Regions from separate parts of the Mesorhizobium sp. DxT genome, predicted to be linked through region 2. Evidence: riboswitches for the same ligand, from Rfam matches in the RefSeq annotation. Region 2 holds a riboswitch; the other holds the start of a gene.
The links. Region 2 has a riboswitch for cobalamin ahead of ACVJNE_RS15200 (aromatic ring-hydroxylating oxygenase subunit alpha). Riboswitches for the same ligand answer to the same signal wherever they lie in the genome.
Positions count from the first base shown of each region.

Region 1: it holds a riboswitch for cobalamin, as region 2 does, so the genes downstream of both, ACVJNE_RS05605 (TonB-dependent receptor domain-containing protein) here and ACVJNE_RS15200 (aromatic ring-hydroxylating oxygenase subunit alpha) in region 2, are expected to answer to the same signal.

Region 1 covers NZ_JBZFLJ010000002.1:311,903-317,456, reverse strand. The annotation lists gene ACVJNE_RS05615 (FecCD family ABC transporter permease) at 1-580, opposite strand, end outside; gene ACVJNE_RS05610 (ABC transporter substrate-binding protein) at 577-1,425, opposite strand; gene ACVJNE_RS05605 (TonB-dependent receptor domain-containing protein) at 1,440-3,299, opposite strand; cobalamin riboswitch at 3,479-3,682, opposite strand; gene wecB (non-hydrolyzing UDP-N-acetylglucosamine 2-epimerase) at 3,726-4,850, opposite strand; gene ACVJNE_RS05595 (ABC transporter ATP-binding protein) at 4,881-5,554, opposite strand, start outside.
Region 2 covers NZ_JBZFLJ010000007.1:225,785-231,338, forward strand. The annotation lists gene ACVJNE_RS15190 (aldehyde dehydrogenase family protein) at 1-1,170, opposite strand, end outside; gene deoC (deoxyribose-phosphate aldolase) at 1,183-2,214, opposite strand; cobalamin riboswitch at 2,376-2,583, shown strand; gene ACVJNE_RS15200 (aromatic ring-hydroxylating oxygenase subunit alpha) at 2,709-3,956, shown strand; gene ACVJNE_RS15205 (FAD-binding oxidoreductase) at 3,976-5,067, shown strand; gene ACVJNE_RS15210 (hypothetical protein) at 5,069-5,314, shown strand; gene ppk2 (polyphosphate kinase 2) at 5,465-5,554, shown strand, end outside.

The DNA of each region.
Region 1 (5,554 bases), on a different contig from region 2:
GATGGGTCATCGAGCGGTCGGTGAGCGAGCCCAGCATCCAGAATATGATTTCGGTGGCCGCGAAGGGGTTGGGCGACAGGTTCAGCACCAGCGATGTCATCGCGCCGGCAAAGGCCGAAATCGCTACGCCTGCGAGGATGATCGTGAGCGTGCCGCCGCGCTCGCCAGCCATGACGCGCAACAGCAGCACGGCCAGCACGGCGCCTGCCAGGGCTGCAAGCGGCAGGCCGAGCGGAAAGGCAACCGAGATGCCGGTGTAGATGGCGACGACGGCACCCAGAGAGGCCGAAGCGCTGATGCCGAGCAGGCCAGGCTCTGCAAGCGGGTTGCGCAGATAGCCCTGCAGTACCGCGCCGGACAGACCGAGGGTCGCGCCGATCATCAACCCCAGCAGCGCACGGGGGAGGCGTATCTCACGCATCACCAGGGTCAGCAGGTCGGCGTCGCCGGAGACAAGCGCCCCGATGCTCTCGCCGAAGCCGACATCCGCCGGTCCGGTGGTCAGCGACACGAAAAACAGCGCAAGCGTTGCCACCGCAAGCGTCCCCAGTACTGCCACATATTGCATACGATCGCTCATCGCGCGGCCTCTGCATGGGCATTCGCCGCATCGCGTAGCAGTCGCGCGGCCTCGAGCGTGAAGGGCGCGCCGCATATCCAGTAGCGATCCGGGATGCGCACCAGCCGGTCCTGTGAAGCGATCGCCCTGAAGGCGGGATGCCGGAAATTCTCGTGGGCGAGGGCCGGCCGGTCGTAAGTGCGTTCGCCGAGCACGACCAAATCCGGGTCCGCGAGCACGAGCTGCTCGAGTGGCAGGCGCTGTACGCCGACAATGCCGAGCCGGTCGGCGATGCTTTGCAGGCCTGCGGCCTCTATCACGGCGTTGGACAGCGAGCCGTCGCCGGACGTGTAGCTGTTGGCGGAGTAGATCGCGACGGAAAGCGGCGGGGCCGGCTCGCTTGCCAGTTCGGCCAGTCCGGCATCGAGTTCCGCGATCAGTTCGTCCGCGCGTTGCTGCCGACCGAGCAATTCCCCCATGCGGCGTATGTTGGCCCGAACGCCCTCGAACGTGCCTTCGGGGACGAATTCCTCGACCCGAAAGCCCAGGCGCCGCAACATGTCGATGGTTGCCCGCGTGGTGAAAGTGCCGGCAATCACCAGGTCCGGCTGCATCAGGAAGATTTCCTCGCCGAGCCCGTGATTGACAACGTACCGGTCGGCCTCGTCGGCCAGCACGGACACGCCCGGATCGCCGGCAAGGTGCGAAACGGAGTGGAGCTGCCCCTCCGCGGCCAGCAGCATGGCGAGCTGATCCGTGCAGACATTCATCGAGACGACACGGCTTGGTGCGTCGGTCGCCCACGCCGGCGAGATCCCCGCAGCAATTGTCAGGGAAACGGCAAGTATGGCGCGGGCGATGGACACGACGCGTTTCCCGATCAGAATTGCCGGGTCAGGCTCAGATTGACCGTCCGACCCGGCGCGCGGTAACCCGCAACCGTCTCGTACGTCTCGTCGAACAGGTTCTCGACCGAGAACTTCATCGTCGACTTCTCATCGAAGCGATAGCTGGCGGACAGATCGACCGTAACATAGTCCGGCGCCCTGGTGGTGTTGGCCACGTTCGAGTGCTTGGAGGCCACGTAGAGCACCTTTGCCGATAGGTCGAGCTTGTCGGTGGCGGCAAAGTTAAGCTCCGCGCCCGCCTTGAAGCGATCGCGGTTGGGGATGTGGAGCCCATTGTCGAGGTTCACCGGGTCGCGCACGTCAAGCGTGACCTTGCCGCTCCAGCGCTCATCGAATGCGTGCCAGACCGATGCTTCGAAGCCGGTGATGCGTGCACGCGCGACGTTGAACGGGATGTAGGTCGGCGGAACCGACGCGATCGCGTCCCGCAGCCACGTCTGGTAGAAAACGAGATCGACGCTGGTATCGGCGTTGGGCTGCCAGGCTAGCCCGACCTCGTAGGTCTGCGACTTCTCCGGACGCAGGTCCGGATTGGAATAGCCGGGATAATAGAGATCGTTGAAGGTCGGAGCGCGGAAGCCGGTGCCGTAGGACGCGCGGCCGACGAGGCCGGGCACGAATTCGTAGCTGGCGCCGATATTGTAGGTGGTCGCATCCCCGAACTGCTCGTTGTAGTCGTGGCGGATGCCGCTATCGACGGTGAGCGCGCCATAGTCGAGCGAATATTGGGCGAAACCGGCTGCAAGCGTGCGGTCGGTGACTGCAAACGGCACGGACGTGTCGACGCTTTCGCGATAGACCTCGAAGCCGCCAAGCAGCGTGTGGTCGACCAGGCCCGTCGTGAAGCTCTTCTCAGTCGATGCAAGAACGCCATAGCGGGTCGTGTCGAACTCGTCCTCGCCCGGCACGCCGTCACGGAAGTTCGTGCTCAGGTCCACGCCGCTCGAAAATTCCACCGTCGACGACCAGTCGTCTGTGTGGTCGAAGGTTGCACCGGCCTTGCCAGCGAAAGTCGTGGTGTCGACCTCGTTGAAGCCGGGAGCGGTGGCGTCATATTGTGTGCGGCCGCGCGCTAAGAGGCCATCGGCATAGAGCCGGCCCCAGTCGAACTGCTTCGACAGCGAGAAATTGAACGAGCCCTGCATGAAGCCGTCATCATCGGGTTCGTGCCCCCAGGTCGTCGGCAGGGTGAAGTCGTAACCACGCGTGCCAAGGATGCCGCCGCCGACCGAATATTCAAGGCCGTCCACCTCGCCACGAAGATCGGCGGAGAGTTGCGCGCCCCACGGATGGCTGACGCCCGCCGTCACGCTGCCGCAGAAATTGCGGCCGTCACCGCAGGCACCGCCGCGCTTGGTGATGATGTTGATGACGCCGCCCATCGCATCGGCGCCGTATTGCGACGAATGAGGCCCCTTGGCGATCTCGATACGCTCGATCGCCGACAGAGGAATATTGAAAAGCGAGCTGGTGCCGCTGGTTGCCGATGCGGTGCGGACGCCATTGACCAGCACCAGCGTCTGGGTCGAGGACATGCCGCGAAGCTGCACGTTGGACGAAGCGCCCTGGCCACCGTAGCTGGTTATTGAAACGCCGGTATAGCGCTTCAGCAGAGAGGGCAGGTCGGCGGCCGCCGAGCTTGTTATCTCGGCCTCGTCGACAACCGTCACCGACGATGTCGAACGGATCAGCGGCGTCTCGCGCCGCAACGGCGTCGTTACCACGATCGTGTCCAGAACGGTTGTGTCGTTGTCCGTGTCGAGCGCGCTCTGCGCCTGTGCCGCTCCGCATGCCAGCGCGAGCGCGCTTGCCGTCAAAATCCACTGTCTCATGTCTGTCCCCGCTTCCAGGCAAGGGCGCTACGCGCCCCGGTTTCATCAGACCGCAGACGGTTTCAGGCGTGAGGCTTATGACGGGCGAATGCACATCGAACCCCGGCCGTTTCCGGCATGCGGCAACTTTCGATGTCACCGCGACGGACGACCGCGCTAGGACACACCCCGTATCCTGGCTTGGGTGACTGGAACAGGCAGGTCTCCTGGCTCCCGTGTCATCGCCTCCTTCCACCTTCCCGGCCGATCGAGGCCAGTGGCATGTCCGGTAGTTGGCTCAACGGTTACAGTTGCGGGGGCAGCCGCGGCATTGGCCCGCAAAGGCCGCACCGCGTTCCCATTTTCATCCGCCTCGCGGCGGAACCAGTTCCAAGATCGTGCTATCGCGTGCGAAGCCGCTCGTCAACGCAGTTGGATGCGGTTGGATCAACGGGTGATGCCGACCCTGATCGCTTCGAGGATCCGCTGGGCAGCCTTGCCGTCCCCGTAGGGGTTGCTAATTTCGCTGACACGCCGGTAGGCATCGGGAGAATCGAGAAGCTTCTCCGCCTCGCGCACGATGACGTCGGGATCGGTTCCGACCAAACGCGCGGTGCCGGCTGCCACAGCTTCCGGCCGTTCCGTCACGTCGCGGGTGACCAGCACCGGCTTGCCCAGCGACGGCGCCTCCTCCTGGATGCCGCCGGAATCGGTGATGATCAGGTGCGACCGACGCATCAGGTAGATAAACGGCAGATATTCCAGTGGATCGATCAGGAAGACATCGTCGACGCCAGCCAGCGTCTCCCGTGCGGCCTGCTGCACGTTCTCATTCAGGTGGACCGGATAGACGACCTGCACGTCGCCGCGCCGTGCCAGCCGCGCCAGCGCCTCGCACATGCGGCGCAGGCCACCGCCGAAGTTTTCCCGGCGATGCCCAGTGACCAGCAAGAGACGTTTGGCCGGATCGAGATAGGTGAAATTCGAGGCGATCGCGTTTTGCCTCTCCGCATCGCCCTCGATCAGATCGGAGGCCATAAGCAGTGCGTCGATGACCGTGTTGCCGGTGACGACGATGCGCGAACCGTCAATCCGTTCATCGAGCAGGGCTTGGCGCGCCTGCGGCGTCGGGGCGAAGAGCCAGCGTCCGACCACGTCGATGACGCTGCGGTTCATCTCCTCCGGCCACGGACGCATGATGTCGCGGGTGCGCAGACCCGCTTCGACATGGCCTACCGGCACCTGATGGTAGAAGGCCGCCAGCGTCGCCGCCATGGCCGTGGTCGTATCGCCATGGACCAGAACGACGTCCGGCTTGTGCTCGCGGATCACCTTTTCCATGCCCTGCAGCACACGCACGGTGATGTCGGTGAGTGACTGGCCGGGCGTCATGATGTCGAGATCGATATCGGGCTCGATCCCGAAGATGCCGAGCACCTGATCCAGCATCGTGCGATGCTGCCCGGTTACGCAGACGAGGGTCTCGAACGCGGAATCGGCGCGAAACGCCGCCACGACGGGCGCCATCTTGATGGCTTCCGGGCGCGTTCCGAATACGATTGCGACCTTCAAGTGCTGCTCCCCCGTCTCAGGATCACATCATCAGGCCGCGGGCTGCTCGGCCGACGGGTCCTCTCCGGTGACGCTTCCGGCCTCGCTGCTGGTGAAGTAGGCGGATGCCTTCGGCACGGACCCCCGGAACGCGATTCTCCCCTTGCGCATGACGATTGCCCGCGAGCAGAGCGCCGACAGGACGGCCGTCGAGTGCGAGGCAACGACGATTATGCCGCCGGACGCCGTGAACGTTTCCAACCGCCGCTCCGCTTTCGAATGGAAGCGCTTGTCACCGGCGCCGATCACCTCGTCGATGAGGAGGATGTCGGCCTCAAGGGCTGTCATGAACGCAAAACCGAAGCGGGCGCGCATGCCGGCGGAATAGGTGCCGACCGGCAGATCGAAGAAGTCGCCCAGCTCGGTGAAATCGACGATGTCCTCGACGACTTCGGGGATCCGCTTCGGGTCGAGCTGGTGGAGAGCGGCAAGTCGCTGGACGTTTTCCAGGCCGGTCAATCTCAGGTCGATGCCGGCGACCGTGCTGAAAAGCGTGAGGATCTTGCCGCTGTAGGTGCGGGTGCCGCGCGAAAGCGGGAGAATGCCTGCCAGCGTGCGCAGCAACGTGCTTTTGCCGGAGCCGTTGTTGCCGATCAGACCGAGGCGCATGCCTTCGCGCAGATCGAGATTGATGTTGTCCAGCGCGCGCACGAATGTGCGGCTTT
Region 2 (5,554 bases):
GGCGGGGGCTACGTTGGTGGCGAGCACCGGCAGGTGATACCAGCCGGTCGCTGGCACTTCGCCAGCCGGCTGCCAGCACTGCGCGCCCTGCTTTTCGCCCTCGGCGACGAGGCCGCGCACGCGCTCGAGCTGGGTGCGGTCGACCAGCGGGCCGATGTCGGTGTTCTTGTCGAGCGGGTCGCCGAGCCGCAGCTTCTCCATGCGGGCGCGCACCTTGGCGAGGAAGGCGTCGGCGATACCTTCCTGCACCAGCAGCCGCGAGCCGGCGCAGCAGACCTGGCCCTGGTTGAACCAGATGCCGTCGACGAGGCCTTCGACCGCCGAATCCAGATCAGCATCCTCGAAGACGATGAAGGCCGACTTGCCGCCCAGTTCCAGCGACAGCTTCTTGCCCGAGCCGGCGGTTGCCTTGCGGATGATCTTGCCGACCTCGGAAGAGCCGGTGAAAGCGATCTTGTCGATGTCGGGGTGATTGACGATTGCCGCGCCCGCTTCCGGGCCGCCATGAACGATGTTGACGACACCCTTGGGCACGCCGGCTTTCTCGCATATTTCGGCGAACAGAACGGCCGTCAGCGGCGTGAATTCGGCAGGCTTCAGCACCACCGTGCAGCCTGCCGCGAGCGCCGGCGCGATCTTCCAGGCGAGCATCAGCAACGGGAAATTCCACGGGATGATCTGGCCGGCAACACCGACCGCTGCATGGCCCGGGAACTCCTTGCCCAGCGACTGCGCCCAGCCGGCATGATGGATGAAGTGGCGGACCGCCAGCGGGACGTCGATGTCACGGCTTTCGCGGATCGGCTTGCCGTTGTCGAGCGATTCCAGCACGGCGAAAAGCCGCGCATGGCGCTGCATGGCGCGGCCGATGGCGTAGAGCACGCGCGCACGCTCATAGCCGGAAGCGGCCTGCCACTTCGGGAGCGCCTTGCGGGCGGCCGTGACGGCGGCGTCAATGTCGGCGTGGCCGGCCTCGGCCAGGCTCGCCAGATGTTGGCCGGTGGCGGGTTCGGCAGTGTCGAAGGTCTTGCCGCTCGCAGCCTTCTTCCATTGGCCGCCGATGAACAGGCAGGCGGAGAAGTCGCGCGAGGCAAGCCACGCATCGGCTTCGTTGCGCGCCTCCGGGGCAGGGCCGTATTCCATGGCGTGATAGCGTTCAAGAATGTTCACGGTGGTTCCCCGTCAGGCCATGGCGTGGCGATGGGCGGCCGAGTAGTGGCCGGTCAGGTGGTGTTCGAGCTGGCGCTCGATGTCGGTGAGCAGGCTCGATGCGCCGAAGCGGAAAAGGTCCGGCTCCAGCCAACGGCGGCCGAGTTCTTCCTTCATCAGTACCAGCCAGTCCAGCGATGCCTTGGCGGTGGAGATACCGCCGGCAGGCTTGAAGCCGATCTTGAAGCCGGTGCGCTCCTCATAGGCTCGGATGGCGCGCGTCATGATGAGGCCGACCGGCAGGACGGCATTGACACTTTCCTTGCCGGTCGAGGTCTTGATGAAGTCGGCGCCCGCCATCATCGCCACCATCGACGCAAGCATCACATTGCGCAGCGTCGACAATTCGCCGGTGCCGAGGATGACCTTCAGGTGCGCTTCCCCGCAGGCTTCGCGGAACTGCGCGACTTCGTCGTAAAGTTCCTGCCACTTTGCCCCCAGCACCAGGCCGCGCGGGATGACCACGTCGATCTCGTCGGCGCCATCGGCAACCGACGCCCTGATTTCGGCGATCCGTGTTTCCAGCGGCGACAGCCCGTGCGGAAAGGCGGTGGAGACGGCGGCGACGTGGATGCCGGTGCCTTCCAGCGCCTTGACCGCTGTCGCGACAAAGGGATGGTAGACGCAGACAGCCGCTGGCCGGATCACCGTGTCGCCCAGCCCGAGGCCGGCGACCAGATCGCCGCGCAGCGGGTTGCGCGCCTTGGTGCAGAGGCGGCGCACGCGCTCGTCGGTGTCGTTGCTGTTCAGCGTCGTCAGGTCCATCAGGCTGATTGCGCGCAGCAACCATGCCGCCTGATTGTCGGCCTTGATCGAGCGGCGCTTGGTCAGCGTCGTCGCGCGCCGCTCCAAGGCTGAACGGTTCACATGCCGCATCTCTTCCAGCCAGCCGAGATCCAGCTTCATGCCGGGATTGCGCGGCAGGTCGGTATGCGCAGCCGCAGCCGCTGTCGGCAGCGTATGCAGGCTGGCGCCGGCAGCCTGTCGTGTCGAGGTGCTCGTCATGGCACTTTCTTTGTCCCGTTGGTCAAAGTTTATGCAGCTATCGCACGAATTCGAGTGAAACGAAACGGTGCGGCGCACCATGCCGCAGCGTTGTGAACCCTGTGTCGTCTTTGCGTCTGCACGGTGTCGCTTTCGCGTGTTTGCCAGCCACGCAGCCGTGGTTAGATGTGCATGCCTGAGGTGCTGCTTCGTGACGATCGAAGCGGAGAATTGGGAAGCCGGTCGAAATCCGGCGCTGCCCCCGCAACGGTAGCGGAGCTGAATATCTCGACGGGAGACCACTGGACGACAATGTCCGGGAAGGTGTCGGGAAGGTCCTGCAAGGGACGGCTCCGGAGCCCGGAAACCAGCCTTCGGCATACGAAACCGACTGATCGCGGTGGGCGGTCAAGAGGCGAAGCGGCGCGGACCTGGCCAGCATGGCCATGTCGCGGCTCCTCCTTCCCTCCATCACCACCAGTTCAGTCCTTGTGATGACGATGCGAGGACAGGACATGGATGCGCGCAACGAAATGCTGGGGCTGATCCGCAGCCGCAGATACGGCTATTCGCTGGAACAGCCCTTCTACACTGACCCCGAGTTCTTCCGGCTCGACATGGACCTGATCTGGTATCGCGACTGGCTGTTCGTGGGCCACGATTGCGAATTGCCGAAGCCGGGCAGCTTCTTCACCGTTCAGGTTGGCCGGTATCCGGTCGTGCTGGTCCGCGATCGTGACGGGCAGATACGCGCCTTCCACAATTCCTGCCGGCATCGCGGCAGCCGCGTCTGCGCGGCGCAGAAGGGCCTCTCCGCGCGCCTCGTCTGCCCCTATCACCAGTGGACCTACGATCTCGACGGCAAGCTCCTGTTCGCACGCCAGATGGCGGACGATTTCGACCCGTCGCAGTTCTCGCTCAAGCCGGTCGCCTGTGAGAGCGCCGGCGGCTACATCTTCATCTGCCTTGCGCCGGAGCCGGCCGACTTCGGGCCGTTCCGGGCCATGATGGAACCCTATTTCCTGCCGCATAGGCTGGCCGATGCAAAGGTCGCCTACGAATCCACCATTATCGAAAAGGGTAACTGGAAGCTGGTCTGGGAGAACAACCGCGAGTGCTACCACTGTGCGGCCAACCATCCCGAGCTTTGCAAGACGTTCCCGGAAGCGCCCACGGTGACGGGGGTCAACGGCGCGGAAAGCGATCCCGAAATGCTGGCGCATTGGGCGAAATGCGAGGCGGCGGGGTTGCCTTCCCGCTTCCGCATCGACGCGGACGGCCAGTATCGCGCGACCCGCGCGCCGCTGCTGCGCGATGCCGTCAGCTACACGATGACCGGCAGGCGCGCGGTCAAGCGCAACCTTTCCGACAGCGTCTCCACCGACCGCATCGGGTCGCTGCTGCTCTACCATTACCCGACGACATGGAACCACATTCTGGGCGACCACGCCGTCACCTTCCGCGTGCTGCCGGTCAGCGCTACCGAGACGGCCGTCACCACTAAGTGGCTCGTGCACAAGGATGCCGTGGAGGGGGTGGACTACGACATTGCCGAACTGACCCATGTCTGGACCGAGACCAACGACCAGGACCGCAGGATCGTCGAGGAGAACGCCTTCGGCATCAATTCGCCCGCCTACGAACCCGGTCCTTATTCGGAGCTGCATGAAGGCGGCGTGATCCAGTTCGTCGAGTGGTACGCCTCTTTCATCGAGCCGCGGCTGGCCGAGACGGAAACCCCGGCGCTCAGAAGCGTGGCGTGAGGCGACAGCGATGAACGCGATGACGGACGCCGCACTCTACCGCCACCTCGACGAGATGACGCCGTGGAACGACCGGCTTCAGGTGCTGGAGGTCATCGGCATCGCCGACGAGGCGCCCGACGTGAAGACCTTCACCTTCCGGTCGGACAACCAGACCTGGTTCCGGTACAAGCCGGGGCAGTTCATCACGCTGGAATTGCCGGTTGGCGACGAGCCGCTGCTGCGCACCTACACGCTGTCGTCGTCGCCCTCGCGGCCGTTTTCCATCGCGGTCACGGTCAAGGCGCAGGCCGGCAGCGTCGCAACGCGCTGGATGCTGGATCATCTGCGGCGCGGCGACCACATTAGGGCCTACGGTCCGGCCGGCGATTTCTCCCATCACGAATATCCGGCGGCGAAATATCTGTTCATCTCCGCCGGTTCCGGCGTCACACCCATGATGTCGATGCTGCGCTGGCTGAACGACTGTGCGCCATGGACCGACGTCGCCTTCGTCAACTGCGCGCGCCGGCCAGAGGAGATCATCTTCCGCAAGGAACTCGAGCTGCTCGGCAGCCGCATGCCCGGCCTGTCGCTGGGCTTCCTCATCGAGGAACGCTCGAGTCGTGAGAGCTGGTTCGGCCATATGGGCCGGATCGACGCGGTGCGGTTGCCGCTACTCTCGCCCGATTTTCGCGAGCGGGAAATCTTCTGCTGCGGACCGGAACCCTTCATGCGGGCCGTGCGGGAGATGCTCGAAACAGCCGGCTTCGACATGGTGCATTATCATCAGGAGAGCTTCGCCGCCCCCGTGGCCGAGCCCGTGCCCGCGCCTTTCACCGAAGACGGCGAAGCGGGTGTCGGAGAAATCGCCCTGCCGGTCAGGTTCGCGCTGTCGGAAGTCGACGGCGAATGCGTTGCGGGCCAGACCCTGCTTCAGACCGCGCGCGCGTCGGGTGTGCGGATCCCGGCCGCCTGCGAGTTCGGCCTGTGCGGTACCTGCAAGGTCAAGAAAGTCTCCGGGGCGGTCGAGATGAGCCACAATGGCGGCATACTCGACCACGAGATCGAGGAAGGCTTTATCCTCGCCTGCTGTTCGAAGCCGCTCTCGGCTCTGGAAATCGAGGCCTGACATGGGATCTTCTCCAATCCATGCCGACCTCAACAAGCCGACGTCGTCGATTTCGCCGCGTCCGCCGCTGGCCCAGGCAAGCCCCGAGGAGGTTTTCCTGGCCTGGCTCATCGCATTGCCCGATGGAGAAGACGTCGCCGTTGCTGCGCGCAAGCAGATAAGACGGTTGGATGAGGCAACCAGCGTATCCCCGCTGCTGTGTAGGCTTCGCGCCTTGCTTGCGGAAGCGGCCGGAACACCGGATTAGATTTCCTCGTCAGGTGCTACGCTGCGTCAGACGCCGTCATGTATATGTTACCCGCCGGTGTTAGCCGACGCTTGATCGATGTCGTGTTCGCGGGTCTTGTTGTCACCGGAAGCGACGAGTTTATCGCGCTAAGCGGCCGGAGGAACAACGATGGATCACGACAGGGCGGGCAAAGGTGCCGAGGAATGGCTCAAGGCCGAACTCGAGGATACGCTTGACGAGGATTACGAGCTCGAACTG